DNA from 2 places in the Methylobacterium sp. WL8 genome. Region 1 is predicted to be linked to the other one. Evidence: predicted binding sites of a transcription regulator. Region 1 holds the regulator's gene; the other holds the start of a gene.
The links. The regulator HrcA, encoded in region 1, represses chaperone genes, less so after heat shock. The targets are predictions, from matches to a motif close to GTTAGCACTCNCNNNNNGNGAGTGCTAAC.
Positions count from the first base shown of each region.

Region 1 (7,185 bases):
GCCGCGTATCGCCCGAGACCACGGTGACGGCCTTGCGCTCCACCACCACGTCGCCGTGCAGCGACAGCCGGGCGAGATCGAGCGCGCCGGCGAGCCGCACCAGCGTGGCGCGCACCCCCGCCTCGACGGGGCCGTGGCCGCGCAGGTCCACGTCGAGCCCGGCCTCGGTCGCGGTCACCGCGACGTCGAGGGGCTTTCGCCCGTGGCCGAGGGGGGCGCTGAGCGCCCGCGCGACCTCGGGGGCGCGGTGCAGGGCCGGCACGGTGATCGGGCAATGGTCGATCGCCACCAGGGCGTGGCTGCGCGCGGCCATCAGCCCGGCCTCGGCCCGGCCCTCGACCTCGCGGACGTGCAGGGTGATGCGGCGGCGGCCTTCGCCATGCGCATCCACCAGCGGATCGAGGGGGCGGTCGAGCCCGGCCTGCGCCAGGGCGTTGGCGACCTGCCCGGATTTCCACGCGGCGTAAGGCGCAGGCGCCAGGTGCTGGGTCGCGCAGCCGCCGCAGCGGGTGAAATACGGGCAGATCGGCGCGATCCGGTCGGGCGAGGGCGCCTCGATGCCGAGAAGCTCGCCGCGCGCGCCGTCGCGCCGGATCGCGACGCGCTCGCCCGGCAGCGCGAAGGCGATCGCGGTGCCGTCGTCGGCGATGCCGTCCCCGCGCGCGCCGAGGCGGCGGATCGTGACGGTTTCAGATTCGGTCATCGGGTCTTTCGGGGGGAGCGGCGGTGGCGCCGGCGGCGCGGGCGCCGACGAGGAACTCGGTGTTGCCGTCCCCGCCCCGGACGGGGGAGGGGATCAGGCCGAGGATCGTGAAGCCGAGGTCGGCGAGCGTCGCGCGCACCGCCTCGCACACCTCGGCGTGGACGGCTTCGTCGCGGACGATGCCGCCGCGGCCGACGCGCCCGCGGCCGGCCTCGAATTGCGGCTTGATCAGCGCGATCAACGGCGCACCCGGCGCCAGCAGCCCCGCCACAGCCGGCAGCACGAAGCGGAGCGCGATGAAGCTCACGTCGATGCCGGCGAGGCGCGGAGCGGGGTCGAGGCTGCCCGGCGCGAGGGTGCGGATGTCGGCGCCCTCGCGGTTCGTCACCCGCGGGTCGGCGGCCAGGCTCGCGTGGAGCTGGCCGTGCCCGACGTCGACCGCGGTGACGTGGGCCGCGCCGCGGCGCAGCAGAAGGTCGGTGAAGCCGCCGGTGGAGGCGCCGACGTCGAGGCAGGGCAGCCCGGCCGGGTCCACGCCGAAGGCGTCCAAAGCCGCCTCGAGCTTCAGGCCGCCGCGCGAGACGAAGGGGTGGGCGGCGGCGGCCTCGATCGCCGCGCCGGGCGGCAGCCGTTCGGAGGCGCGGGTCACGGGCCGGCCGTCGGCCCGCACGAGGCCGGCGGCGATGGCGGCCTGCGCCCGCGCGCGGCTCTCGAAATGGCCGTGCTCGACCAGCATGAGGTCGGCCCTGATCCTGTCTCGCGTCATCGGGGTTGGGTCACGGATGGTTCTGCCGCCTCGGGCGGCGCAATCGAACAAACCCCTGTCGGACGACCGGGCGAGAGCTTAACTAGCCCGACGTGGAGAGGAGAGCCATCATATGACACGCACCCTGCCGTTGCGCGCAGCCCTTATGCTCGGAGCCCTTGCGGGCTTCGCATCCGGCGCGAGCGGAGCGCTCGCGCAGACCGCGCCGGCCCCCGAGGCGGCCCCGGCCGCGGCGCCCCAGACCTTCGACGGCGAGATCAAGAACAACAAGGGCGAGCCGATCGGGACGTTGACGATCCGCGACGGCGCCAACGCGCTGGTGATGCGGATCGCGATCAAGGCCGGCGGCCTGCCGCCCGGCTGGCACGGCATCCACTTCCACGCGGTCGGCGACTGCTCCGACACCGAGAAGTTCATGAACTCCAAGGCCCACGTGAACCACGACCAGAGCAAGCACGGCCTGCTCAATCCGGACGGCCCGGACGAGGGCGACCTGCCCAACGTCTACGCGGCGGCCGACGGCTCGGTGAACGCCGAGGTCTCGAGCGAGACCCCGCTGACCGGCGACGGCGGCCTCAAGGACGGCGACGGGTCGGCGCTCATCGTCCACGCCAAGGAGGACGACCACGCCACCCAGCCGATCGGCGGCGCGGGCGACCGCATCGGCTGCGCGGTGATCAAGTAGCGCAGGCGCTTCCCTCCCCCCTGCGGGGGGAGGGAAACCTGCTACGCCCGCGCCAGCCGGCCCTTGGCGCCCAGCGCCTCCTCCACCGTGCCGTCGCCGTCGAGATAGCCGTGGACCTTCGGGTTCGGCATGATCAGCGAGGCGACGAAGGCGATGGCCAGCAGGATGGTGACGTACCAGAAGAAGCTCGATTCCATCCCCGCCTCCTTGAACCACAACGCCACGTATTCGGCGGTGCCGCCGAAGGTGGCGTTGGCCAGCGCGTAGGACAGGCCGACGCCGAGCGCGCGGACCTTGGTCGGGAACAGCTCCGCCTTCACGATGCCGCTGATGCCCGTGTAGAAGCTCACCGCCAGAAGCCCGAGGGTGATCAGGCCGAAGGCGACGTAGGGGTCCTGCGTCGCGCCGATCGCCGTCATCAGCGGCACCACCATCAGCGTGCCGAGGCCGCTGTAGAGCAGCATGTTGGCCTTGCGCCCGATCCTGTCGGACAGCGCGCCGAAGGCCGGCTGCACCAGCATGTAGACCAGCAGCACCGCGGTCATCGTGCGCGAGGCGGTGCCCTTGTCGAAGTGCGCGGTGTTGACGAGGTACTTCTGCATGTACGTGGTGAAGGTGTAGAACACCAAAGAACCACCAGCCGTGTAGGCCAGCACCACGCAGAACGCGCGCCAATGCTTGGCGAGCTCGGAGAAGGTGCCGGCGTTCTCCTTGTCGGAGCCCGCGGTCTCGGCGAGCGAGCGGCGCAGATACAGCGCGACGACGGCCGCACCTGCGCCGATGAAGAACGGGATCCGCCAGCCGTAGCTGTGGAGCTGGGCCTCGGTCATCGCGAACTGCAGCACGATCAGCACCAGCGAGGCGAGCAGCTGACCGCCGATCAGCGTCACGTATTGGAACGAGGCGAAGAAGCCGCGCTGACCCTTGAGCGCGACCTCGCTCATGTAGGTGGCGCTGGTGCCGTACTCGCCGCCGACCGAGAGGCCCTGGAGCATGCGCGCCAGCAGCAGCAGGACGGGGGCGGCGGCGCCGACGGTCTCGTAGGTCGGCAGCAGGCCGATGAACAGCGAGCCGACGCACATCATCATCACGGAGATGACCATCGAGGTGCGGCGCCCGACGCGGTCGGCGATGCGCCCGAACAGCCAGCCGCCGATCGGCCGCATGAAGAATCCCACGGCGAAGATGCCGGCGGTTTGCAGTAGCTGGCTGGTGGAGTCGCCCTTCGGGAAGAACGACGAGGCGAAGTAGATCGCGAAGAAGGCGTAGCAGTAGAAGTCGTACCACTCGACCAAGTTACCCGAAGACGACGCGACGATCGCCTTGATGCGGCGGCGGCGGTCGGCCGCCACGTCTTCGGCGGATGGCGCGATCCCGATCGAGTCGGACATGCTGGCTCCCTGTCTCCGTCCTTGGGACGGCGCATTCTTGATACCGGCGAAGTTACAGGCGGGGAGGGGAGCCGCCTAGGGTGCGAAACCCTTCGGGCGGGACGGCCCACCGCCGCCGTCACACGCGTCTCGCGACGGCGTCTCGCACCCTCGCTCGGGCGGCGCGGCACGACGGAACGCTTTCCGGCACTGTGCCGTTTCGGGCCGGTGACGTCGCCGGTCGGCGAAGGACGCGGCCTTTCATCAAGAATGGGACGGATTCGAACGCCATGAACAAGATCTTTCGCGGAACGGTGACGGCCGCGGTCCTGGTGCTGGGCACGGCGACGGCCTTCGGCCAGGGCGGCCCCGGCGGTGCGATGCGCGAGGACGGTCCGGGCGGCAAGCCCGGCGCGCGCGACGACAAGGCGGGCGCGCGCGGTGACCGCGATGGCGCGCGCGAAGGACGTGGCGACCGCGACGGTCCTGGCGCCCGTGACGGCCGGGGTGATCGTGACGGCCCCGGAGCCCGCGATGGACGTGGCGACCGCGACGGACCGGGCGCTCGCGGCGAGCGTGACGGACGTCCCGATCGCGGCGCCCGCGGTCCGCGTGGCGGCGGCGAGGCCCGAGGCGCCTACGGGCGTCTCGGCGGCGCCGAGCGCACCCGGTTCCGCCAGGACCTGTTCCGCAGCGGCGTGCCGCGGCTGGCGGCCGGCGCCTTCGCGCTCACGGTCGGAACGGCCATCGCTCGCAGCTACGAACTGCACCGGCTCCCGCCGGCGATCGTCGAGCTGGCCCCGGAATACGAGGATTACAGCTACGTCCTCGTGGACGACGACATCGTCATCGTCGATCCGGACACCTACCAGATCGTGGACGTGATCCGCGGCTGAGGCCGAAAGAAGCGCCGCCTGCCCCCTCTCCCATAGGGAGAGGGTTGGGGTGAGGGGTGTGACATCTCCGGAGAGGTCACGCCCCTCATCCTGTCCTTCTCCCACTGGGAGAAGGACCCCGCGATCGATCGAGCACGCCGACGACCGCACGTTACCTGCCTGGCGAAAAGTTACGTCCCGCGGTCCATCATCCGCGAGACCACCCGCGCGGTGTAGTCCACCATCGGGACGATGCGGGCGTAGTTGAGCCGGGTCGGGCCGATGACGCCGACCACGCCGACGATCGTCTGCGAACCGTCGCGGAACGGGGCGGCGATCAGCGAGGAGCCGGAGAGCGAAAACAGCTTGTTCTCCGAGCCGATGAAGATCCGTACCCCGTCGCCGCCCTCGGCGCGGGCGAGCAGGTCGATCACGTCCTTCTGCGTCTCGAGGTCCGAGAACAGCAGCCGCATCCGCTCCAGATCCTCGATCGCGCGCAGGTCGTCGAGCAGGTTGGCCTGGCCGCGCACGATCAGCTGGCGTGCCTCGGTGGGCCCGACCGAGACGGCAAGCCCGGCGTCGACCAGCCGCTCGGTGATGGCGTCGAGCTCGCGCTTCATCGCCTGCCGGCCCGCTTCGATCTCGGCGCGCAGGCCCCCGAGGGTGCGGCCGTGCAACCGGGCATTGAGGTAGTTCGAAGCCTCCTGCAGCGCGCTTGCGGGCAGGCCCGGCGGCAGGTCGAGCAGGCGGTTCTCCACCGAGCCGTCGTCGGAGACGAGCACCACCAGGGCGCGGGCCGGGTCGAGCCGCACGAACTCGATGTGCTTGAGCTGCACGTTGGTCTTGGTCGTCAGCACCACGCCGGCGCCGCGCGAGACGCCCGAGAGCAGGCTCGACGCCTCGGCCAGCACCGACGCGAAGGTGTGGCCGGAGGCGGCGGCGCGCATCTGCGCCTCGATCCGCTCCTGCTCCTCGCGCCCGACGTCGCCGAGCTCCAGCATCGCGTCGACGAAGAAGCGCAGGCCCAGCTCCGTCGGCAGGCGCCCGGCGGAGGTGTGCGGGGCGAAGATCAGCCCGGCCTGCTCCAGGTCGGACATCACGTTGCGGATCGAGGCCGGCGACAGGGCCATCGGCAGGATGCGTGCGAGGTTGCGCGATCCCATCGGCTCGCCGGTGGACAGGTATCCCTCGACGATCTGTCGGAAGATCTCGCGGGCGCGCTCGTTCAGCGCGGCGAGCGCCTGCACCTGCGGAGGTTGGGAAATGGATCTCGAAAACTCGGTCACGCGCGGTTCCTGCCCGGCGATTGTGTCCCGGCGAAGCCCGCGGATCAATCCGTCGGCGATGCGATGACGTTGCGGCGCGTCGGGTTGCCGCCCGAGGCGACGCAGCCTAAGCACCCGGCTCGGAATTTCGAACCGGGAGAACGCCGCATGCGGCCCTCGAAGCGCGCGGCCGACGAGTTGCGCACGGTCACGCTGGAACGGTCGGTCGCCCGCTACGCGGAAGGCTCCTGCCTCGTGACCTTCGGCGAGACCAAGGTGCTGTGCACCGCCTCCCTCGAAGAGCGCGGGCCGCACTGGCTGCGCGGCTCCGGCAAGGGCTGGGTGACGGCCGAGTATTCGATGCTGCCGCGCGCGACGCACGAGCGCACCCGCCGCGAGATCAATTCCGGCAAGCCCTCGGGGCGGACGCAGGAGATCCAGCGGCTGATCGGGCGATCCTTGCGCGCCGTCACCAACCTGCCGGCCATGGGCGAGAAGCAGATCACCGTCGACTGCGACGTGATCCAGGCCGACGGCGGCACCCGCACCGCGGCGATCACCGGCGCCTGGGTCGCGCTGCACGAGTGCTTCGCCTGGATGCGCGCCCGCTCGATGATCTCGGTCGACCCGCTGCGCGACCACGTCGCCGCGGTGTCCTGCGGCATCGTCAAGGGCGCGGCCGTGCTCGACCTCGACTACGCCGAGGATTCGGGCGCCGAGACCGACGCCAACTTCGTCATCACCGGCACCGGCGGCCTCGTCGAGGTGCAGGGCACCGCCGAGGGGAAGCCGTTCTCGGAAGCCGAGCTGCTCGAACTGCTGCGGCTCGCCAAGGGCGGCGTCGCCGACCTCGTCGCCCTCCAGAAGCAGGCGATCGCATGAGCCACCGCATCCTCACGGGCAAGGTCGTCATCGCGACCCACAATGCCGGCAAGCTGGTCGAGATGCGCGAGCTGCTGGCGCCGTTCGGCGTCGAGGCGGTCTCGGCGGGCGAACTCGGGCTCGCCGAGCCGGACGAGACCGGCACGATGTTCTCCGAGAACGCGGCAATCAAGGCGATCGCCGCCGCCGAGGCCACCGGCCTGCCGGCCTTCGCCGACGATTCGGGCCTGTGCGTCGCCGCCCTCGACGGGGCGCCCGGCCTGTTCTCCGCCCGCTGGGCCGGCCCGTCCAAGGATTTCGCCGGCGCGATGGCGCGGATCGCCGCGGAACTCGCCCTGCGCGGGGCGACCGACCGGCGCGCGCACTTCGTCTCGGCGCTGGTGCTGGCCTGGCCCGACGGCCATGTCGAGCTGTTCGAGGGCCGCGTCTTCGGCGACCTCGTCGAGCCCCGCGGCACCGCCGGCTTCGGCTACGACCCGATGTTCCGGCCGGACGGCTCTAACCGAACCTTCGGCGAAATCTCGTCGGAGGAGAAGCACGGGGTCGACTGGCAGACCGGCAACGCCCTCTCTCACCGGGCGCGCGCCTTCGTGGCGCTCGCCGCCGCATGCCTGCGTCGCCCGACCTGAACCCATCGCA
Region 1 covers NZ_VRVF01000060.1:10,860-18,044, reverse strand. The annotation lists gene FV234_RS19060 (class I SAM-dependent RNA methyltransferase) at 1-703, opposite strand, end outside; gene FV234_RS19055 (TlyA family RNA methyltransferase) at 690-1,469, opposite strand; gene FV234_RS19050 (superoxide dismutase family protein) at 1,615-2,154, shown strand; gene FV234_RS19045 (MFS family transporter) at 2,196-3,545, opposite strand; gene FV234_RS19040 (DUF1236 domain-containing protein) at 3,815-4,420, shown strand; gene hrcA (heat-inducible transcriptional repressor HrcA) at 4,591-5,685, opposite strand; gene rph (ribonuclease PH) at 5,833-6,546, shown strand; gene rdgB (RdgB/HAM1 family non-canonical purine NTP pyrophosphatase) at 6,543-7,175, shown strand.

Region 2 (7,185 bases), on a different contig from region 1:
TCTTTCCGACCTTGCGATGGTGGCTGGGACTTAGAAGTCCATCCCGCCGCCCATGCCGCCCATGCCGCCGCCGCCGCCCATGGAGGCGCCGCTGTCCTTCTTCGGAGAGTCGGCGATCATGGCCTCGGTGGTGACGAGCAGGCCGGCGACCGAGGCCGCGTCCTGCAGGGCGGTGCGCACGACCTTGGCCGGGTCGATGATGCCGGCCTGGATCATGTCGACGTACTCTTCCGTCTGGGCGTTGAAGCCGTAGGTCTCGGAAGAGGTGTTGTCGGTGATCTTGCCGACGACGATGGAGCCCTCGACGCCCGAGTTCTGGGCGATCTGACGGATCGGGGCCTCGAGCGCCTTCAGCACGATCTTGATGCCGGCCTGGACGTCGGGGTTGTCGCTCGAGAGGGCGGCGACCGCCTTCTTGGCGCGGAGCAGGGCGGTGCCACCGCCGGGGACGATGCCCTCTTCGACAGCCGCGCGGGTGGCGTTGAGCGCGTCGTCGACGCGGTCCTTCTTCTCCTTGACCTCGACCTCGGTCGCGCCGCCGACGCGGATGACCGCGACGCCGCCGGCGAGCTTGGCCAGGCGCTCCTGGAGCTTCTCACGGTCGTAGTCCGAGGTGGTCTCCTCGATCTGCGCCTTGATCTGCCCGACGCGGGCCTCGATGTCGGCCTTCTCGCCCGAACCGTCGATGATCGTGGTGGTCTCCTTCTCGATGCGGATCCGCTTGGCGCGGCCGAGCATCGGCAGGGTGACGTTCTCGAGCTTGATGCCGAGGTCCTCGGCGATCATCTGGCCCTGGGTCAGGATCGCGATGTCCTCGAGCATCGCCTTGCGGCGGTCCCCGAAGCCCGGAGCCTTCACGGCCGCGACCTTGAGGCCGCCGCGCAGCTTGTTCACCACGAGGGTGGCCAGCGCCTCGCCCTCGATGTCCTCGGCGATGATGACCAGCGGCTTGCCGGTCTGCACCACGGCCTCGAGCACCGGCAGCATCGCCTGGAGCGACGACAGCTTCTTCTCGTGGATGAGGATGTAGGGGTCCTCGAGCTCGGCGACCATCTTCTCCGCGTTCGTGATGAAGTACGGGGAGAGGTAGCCGCGGTCGAACTGCATGCCCTCGACGACGTCGAGCTCGGTCTCGGCGGTCTTCGCCTCCTCGACCGTGATCACGCCCTCGTTGCCGACCTTCTGCATGGCGTGGGCGATCATCTCGCCGATTTCCTTGTCGCCGTTCGACGAGATCGTGCCGACCTGGGCGACCTCCTCGGACGAGGCGACCTTCTTGGAGCGCGCGATGATGTCCTTCACCGCGGCGGCCGTGGCGAGGTCGATGCCGCGCTTCAGGTCCATCGGGTTCATGCCGGCGGCGACGTACTTGGCGCCTTCGCGGACGATCGCCTGGGCGAGCACGGTCGCGGTGGTGGTGCCGTCACCGGCGATGTCGTTGGTCTTCGAGGCCACTTCGCGCACCATCTGGGCGCCCATGTTCTCGAACTTGTCGGCGAGCTCGATCTCCTTGGCGACGGTGACGCCGTCCTTGGTGATGCGCGGCGCGCCGAAGCTCTTCTCGATCACGACGTTGCGGCCCTTGGGGCCGAGCGTCACCTTGACGGCATCCGCGAGGATGTCGACGCCACGGAGCATCTTGTCGCGCGCGTCGGAGGAGAAACGAACGTCTTTCGCTGCCATGTGCAGGATTCCTTTTCGTTGGTGGGGAAGCCCCAAGACCGGTTCGGGCCTCGAAGGGCGGTTTAAGTCAGGTGTCCGAAGACCTTAGGCGACGACGCCCATGATGTCGGATTCCTTCATGATCAGGAGGTCCTGACCGTCGATCTTGACCTCGGTGCCCGACCACTTGCCGAACAGGACGCGGTCGCCGGCCTTGACGTCGAGCGCGTTGATGCGGCCGGCCTCGTCGCGGGCGCCCGGGCCGACGGCGACGATCTCGCCTTCCTGCGGCTTCTCCTTGGCGGTGTCGGGGATGATGATGCCGCCCTTGGTCTTCTCTTCGCCTTCGATGCGGCGGACGACGACCCGGTCGTGCAGCGGACGGAACTTCATGAGCTGCCCTCTTGTTTGAATTCGCGAAACGGCGTTGATGCCGCGGTGGTCCGCGTCCAACCCTGCCGTTAGCACTCTCGAAAGATGAGTGCCAAGGCTGCGGGCGAGATAGCCGCGGCCCCTTGGCGAGTCAAGTCTGTCGCACCCTGCGACGGCCGTCGCGCGCCGGGTTTCTCCCCTGATCGCACGCGCCGACGGATGATCCTGCCATGCTGAGCCTGCACGGACCGGAGGGCGCGCTCGCGCCGAGCGAGGCGGGCGCCGCCGCCGTCCCGACGCAGGCCGTGTGGATCGACCTCAACGACCCGACGCCCGAGGAGGCCCGCGCGGTCGAGGAGGCCACCGGCGTCCGGGTGCCCTCGCGCAAGGCGCTGTCGGAGGTCGAGAGTTCGAGCCGCCTGCGCCGGCTGAAGAACGGCCTGTCGCTCTCGACGCCGATGATCACCTTCGAGAGCACCGATTCGGTCCTGAACCCACTCGGCTTCGTGCTGACGAAGGACCACCTCGTGACGGTGCGATTCCATGAGCTGCGCGCCTTCGCCGAGGTGCGCAAGCGGGTCCACGAGGGCGAGGAGGCCAAGACCGGGATCGCGGTCTTCCTGCTGCTGATGGAGGAGCTCGTCGACAGCCTGGCCGACTCCCTGGAGGACATGGGCGCCGAGCTCGACAGGCTCTCCACCCGCATCTTCGACTTCGACGTGCGCGCCCGGCCCGCGAAATCCGACGAGGCGGCGCCCCCGCGCCGGCGGGACTTGGCGCTGCGGCGCATCCTGCGGGGCATCGCCCGCCGCGGGAAGGTGCTCGGCAAGATCCGGGCGAGCCTGCTCGGGCTCGAGCGCATCGTGCCCTTCGTCGCCGGCGCCTGCGAGCAGGTGCTGGCTCAGGAGGAGACCGACGCCCGCTTCGAGACGATCCGCCGGGACATCGAATCCCTCGACGAGTTCGAGACGCGGCTCTCGGAGAACGTCCAGTTCCTCCTCGACGCGGCCCTGGGCCTGATCAACATCGAACAGAACAACGTCTTCCGCGTGCTCACCGTCGTCTCGGTGGTCGGCGTTCCGCCGACGCTAATCGCCTCGATGTACGGGATGAACTTCAAGCACATGCCCGAGCTCGACTGGGCCTACGGCTACCCCTACGCCCTAAGCCTGATCCTCGCCAGCGCGATCATCCCGATCGTGGTGTTCCGGATCAAGGGCTGGTTCTGAGACGCATCAGACGGAGAGCCGCCGCTCGACCGCGGCGAGGATCGTCTCGCGCACGCCGTCGAGGTTTTCGGCGATCTCGGCGTTGGTGTCGCGCAGGATCGCGAAACCGCAGGATTCAAGGGTACGGGTGCGAACCGCATCCCGCTCGCATTCCTGCATCGTGGAATGGGTCGCGCCATCCACTTCCACGATGAGGTTCGCCTCGATGCAGACGAAATCCGCAACATAGCGATCGATGGGGCACTGGCGCCGGAACTTCCACCCGTTCAGTTGGCGCCTTCGGAGCACGGACCAGAGCTTGGCTTCGGCTCGCGTCTGCGTGCGACGCAAACCCCGCGCGTAAGCGATCTGCTCCATAAAGGCCTCACGGCGCGACGGTGGCGGAAATCCCGCGTCTTCCACGACATGGCTCCTTCTCCCAGGGGGAGAAGGTTGGGATGAGGGGCGTAACGCCACCGAACTGCGCGCAAGGTCGACAGCGTCGGCCGATCGACGAGCCCATGTCGCTGCCGGACCGAATCCGGCAGACACGTTGCGACCGGCGCGGTCCTTCCTGACGCCTCACGCCCCTCATCCTGTCCTTCTCCCCCTGGGAGAAGGGACCCGCGCACTATCCCACGATCGCCGAGAAATCCGCGACTTCGCGGGTGGCGGCGCGCAGCGCGTTGAGGAGGGTGAGGCGGTTCTCGCGCAGGCGCGGGTCGTCGGCGTTGACGGTGACGTGCTCGAAGAAGGCGTCCACCGGGGCACGCAGCTGCGAGAGCGCCCGCATCGCGCCGGCAAAATCCTCCTTCGCGACCGCGGCCGAGGCCTCGGTCCGGGCGGTCGCCAGCGCCTCGGCGAGCGCCCGCTCCTCGGGCTGGCCGGAGGCGGCGAGCGCGGCGTCGGGCTCGGCGTCGTAGGCGCGGCCGTCCTTCTTCTCCTCGATCCGGAGGATGTTCGAGGCGCGCTTCACCCCCGCGAGCAGGTTCTTGCCGTCCTCGGTGTCGAGGAAGGCGCCGAGCGCCTCGACGCGGCGGACGACCATCAGCAGGTCGTCCTGGCCGGGAAGCGCGAAGACCGCGTCGATCAAGTCGTGGCGGGCGCCTTTTTCGCGGAGGTAGACTTTGAGGCGATCGGCGAAAAAGGTGAGAAGACTTCCTTTGCCATCGACCAAATCCGCAAAACTCGACCCGGGGATACCCGCATTTTTTACAATATCCGAAGTCGTGCGCTGGCTTGGGATACCCTCGTTATGGCTTCGCTTGAAGTAGCTTGATTCGTCTGGAGTCAATGACCTTGCAAGATATGCGAACGCAAAAGCCTGCGTCAGACTCAATCTTAGCGAACAATCGACCGCGAGTCGCACGACCCCCAAAGCGGCCCGCCGCAACGCATACGGGTCCTTGCTCCCAGTCGGTTTCTCGTCGATCGCCCAGAACCCGACCAGCGTGTCGAGCTTGTCGGCGAGCGCCACCGCCACCGAGACCGGGTCGGTCGGCACCCGGTCGGACGGCCCGACCGGCTTGTAATGCTCCTCGATCGCAGCGCAGACGCTCGGGTGCTCGCCCTGGAGAGCGGCATAGCGAGCCCCCATCAAACCCTGCAGCTCGGGGAACTCGCCGACCATCTCGGTGACGAGGTCGGCCTTGGCGAGGCGCGCGGCGCGCTCCGCCAGCTCGGGATCGGCGCCGACCAGCGGCGCCAGTTCCTTCGCGAGCGCCGCGATGCGCTGCACCCGCTCGCCCTGCGTCCCGAGCTTCTCGTGGAACACGATGGTGTCGAGCCTCTGTAGCCGGTCTTCGAGGCGGATCGCCTTGTCCGTCTCCCAGAAGAACTTCGCGTCCGAGAGCCGGGCGCGGACGACGCGCTCGTTGCCGGCGGTGATCGCGGCCCCGCCGTCCGAGGCGACGAGGTTCGAGACCAGGATGAAGGCCGGCGCCAGCGCGCCGCCGGCTTCACGAACCACGAAGCATTTCTGGTTGGCGCGGATGGTCGCGCGCACCGCCTCGCCCGGGATGTCGAGGAAGCTTTGGTCGAAGGTGCCCATCAGCACCACCGGCCATTCCACGAGGCCGGCGACCTCCTCCAGCAGGCCCTCGTCCTCCACAAGTTCGAGGCCGCGGGCGAAGGCGAGGTCGCGGGCGTCGTGCAGGATGATGTCCTTGCGGCGGTCCGCGTCGAGCACGACCTTGGCGCGCTCCAGGTTCTGGACGTAGTCGTCGAAGCGCCGCACCTCGATCGCTTCCGGCGCCAGGAAGCGGTGGCCGTAGGTCGTCGCCCCGGCCACGATCCCGCCGACCTCGAACGGCACCACGTCCGGCGTCTCGGTCTCCGGGCCGAAGGTCGCGACGATCGATTGCAGCGGACGCACCCAGCGCAAGGCCCCCGCCTGCGCCGAGGCCGCGCCCCAGCGCATGGATTTCGGCCAGGGGAAGCTCTTGATAATCGCGGGCAGGATCTCGGCCAGCACGTCCAGCGTCGCGCGGCCGGGCCTCTCGATCACCGCGAGGTAGAACTCACCCTTCTTCGGGTCGACGACGGTCTGCGCCTGGTCGAGGCTCGTCAGGCCGGCGCCGCGCAGGAAGCCTTGCACCGCCGCATCCGGCGCGCCGACCTTCGGCCCGCGCCGCTCCTCGCGCACGGCCTCGCCGCGGGCGGGCAGGCCGGCGACGTGGAGCGCCAGGCGGCGCGGCGTCGCGAAGGCCTTGGCGCCGTCGTAGAGGAAGCCGCGCTCGACCAGGGCGTCGGTGACGAGCTTCTTCAGGTCCTCGGCCGCACGCCGCTGCATGCGGGCCGGGATTTCTTCGGAGCGGAGTTCGAGCAGCAAATCGGGCATGCGCGCGGGAATAGACGCCCGCTCGGCGTCCGTCGAGACGAAGCGACGCGGAAGGCGCGGGATGCCACCGCCGATATCCGCTTCGCGATGCGCCTATGGCAGCTTCGACGACAGGATTGTCACCAGATCCCAGGTCTGGCCTGTCATCGACCGCACGTCGGCGATCAGCCAGCGCCCGTCCTCGCGCACGAGATCGTAGCGCAGATCCTGCGGCGTGAAGTTGCGGAAGGTCGCCTGCACCTGCGCGCGTTCATGATCGTCAGAGAGCGCGACATCGTCAGAGAGCGCGACCAGCTGCAGAGTCTTTTGCCAATTCGCCTCGGTGTCCTGCCCGTTGACAGTGAACGCGAAATCGAGGCGGCCGACCTCGTTCCCGGCCTCGCGGCGATCCCGCTCGTAGAGCGCGCGCAGACGCGTGGCGTAGAAGCCGACGGCCCCGATGTCGTCCTTGGCGTAGAAGGCGCGCACGGTCTCGACGGGGTCGGTGGCGGATTGCGCCGCAGCTGGATTGGCGAGGCAGACCAGGGCCAAGGCGGCGAGCGCGACGCGGTTCATGCCGCGGCCGGGGCGCCGCCGGCCTCCGTCAGCAGCCAGGCTGCGCCGCAGGCCTTGGCCAGCTCGCGCACCCGCAGGATGTAGCTCTGGCGCTCGGTCACCGAGATCACGCCGCGTGCGTCGAGCAGGTTGAAGACGTGGCTCGCCTTGATGCACTGGTCGTAGGCCGGCTGCACCATGCGATGGCGGGCGCCCTCGCGCTCCGGCGCGCCGCCGTCGAGGTAGCTGCGGCAGGCCTTTTCGGCGTCGGCGAATTGGCGGAACAGCATCGTCGTGTCGGCCGCCTCGAAGTTGTGCCGCGAGTATTCCTGCTCGGCCTGCAGGAACACGTCGCCGTAGGTCACCTTGTCGGCGCCCGCGCCGCCGTTGAAGTTCAAATCGTAGACGTTCTCGACGCCCTGGACGTACATCGCCAGCCGCTCCAGCCCGTAGGTCAGCTCACCCGCCACCGGCGCGCATTCGAGGCCCGCGACCTGCTGGAAGTAGGTGAACTGGCTCACCTCCATGCCGTCGCACCAGCATTCCCAGCCAAGGCCCCAGGCGCCGAGC
Region 2 covers NZ_VRVF01000038.1:38,005-45,189, reverse strand. The annotation lists gene groL (chaperonin GroEL) at 31-1,683, opposite strand; gene groES (co-chaperone GroES) at 1,768-2,055, opposite strand; gene FV234_RS14935 (magnesium transporter CorA family protein) at 2,265-3,263, shown strand; gene FV234_RS14930 (DUF559 domain-containing protein) at 3,270-3,665, opposite strand; gene glyS (glycine--tRNA ligase subunit beta) at 3,874-6,081, opposite strand; gene FV234_RS14920 (DUF3828 domain-containing protein) at 6,175-6,636, opposite strand; gene FV234_RS14915 (glycine--tRNA ligase subunit alpha) at 6,633-7,185, opposite strand, start outside.
Region 2: the regulator HrcA is predicted to act here: its motif matches at 2,123-2,151, upstream of groES (co-chaperone GroES).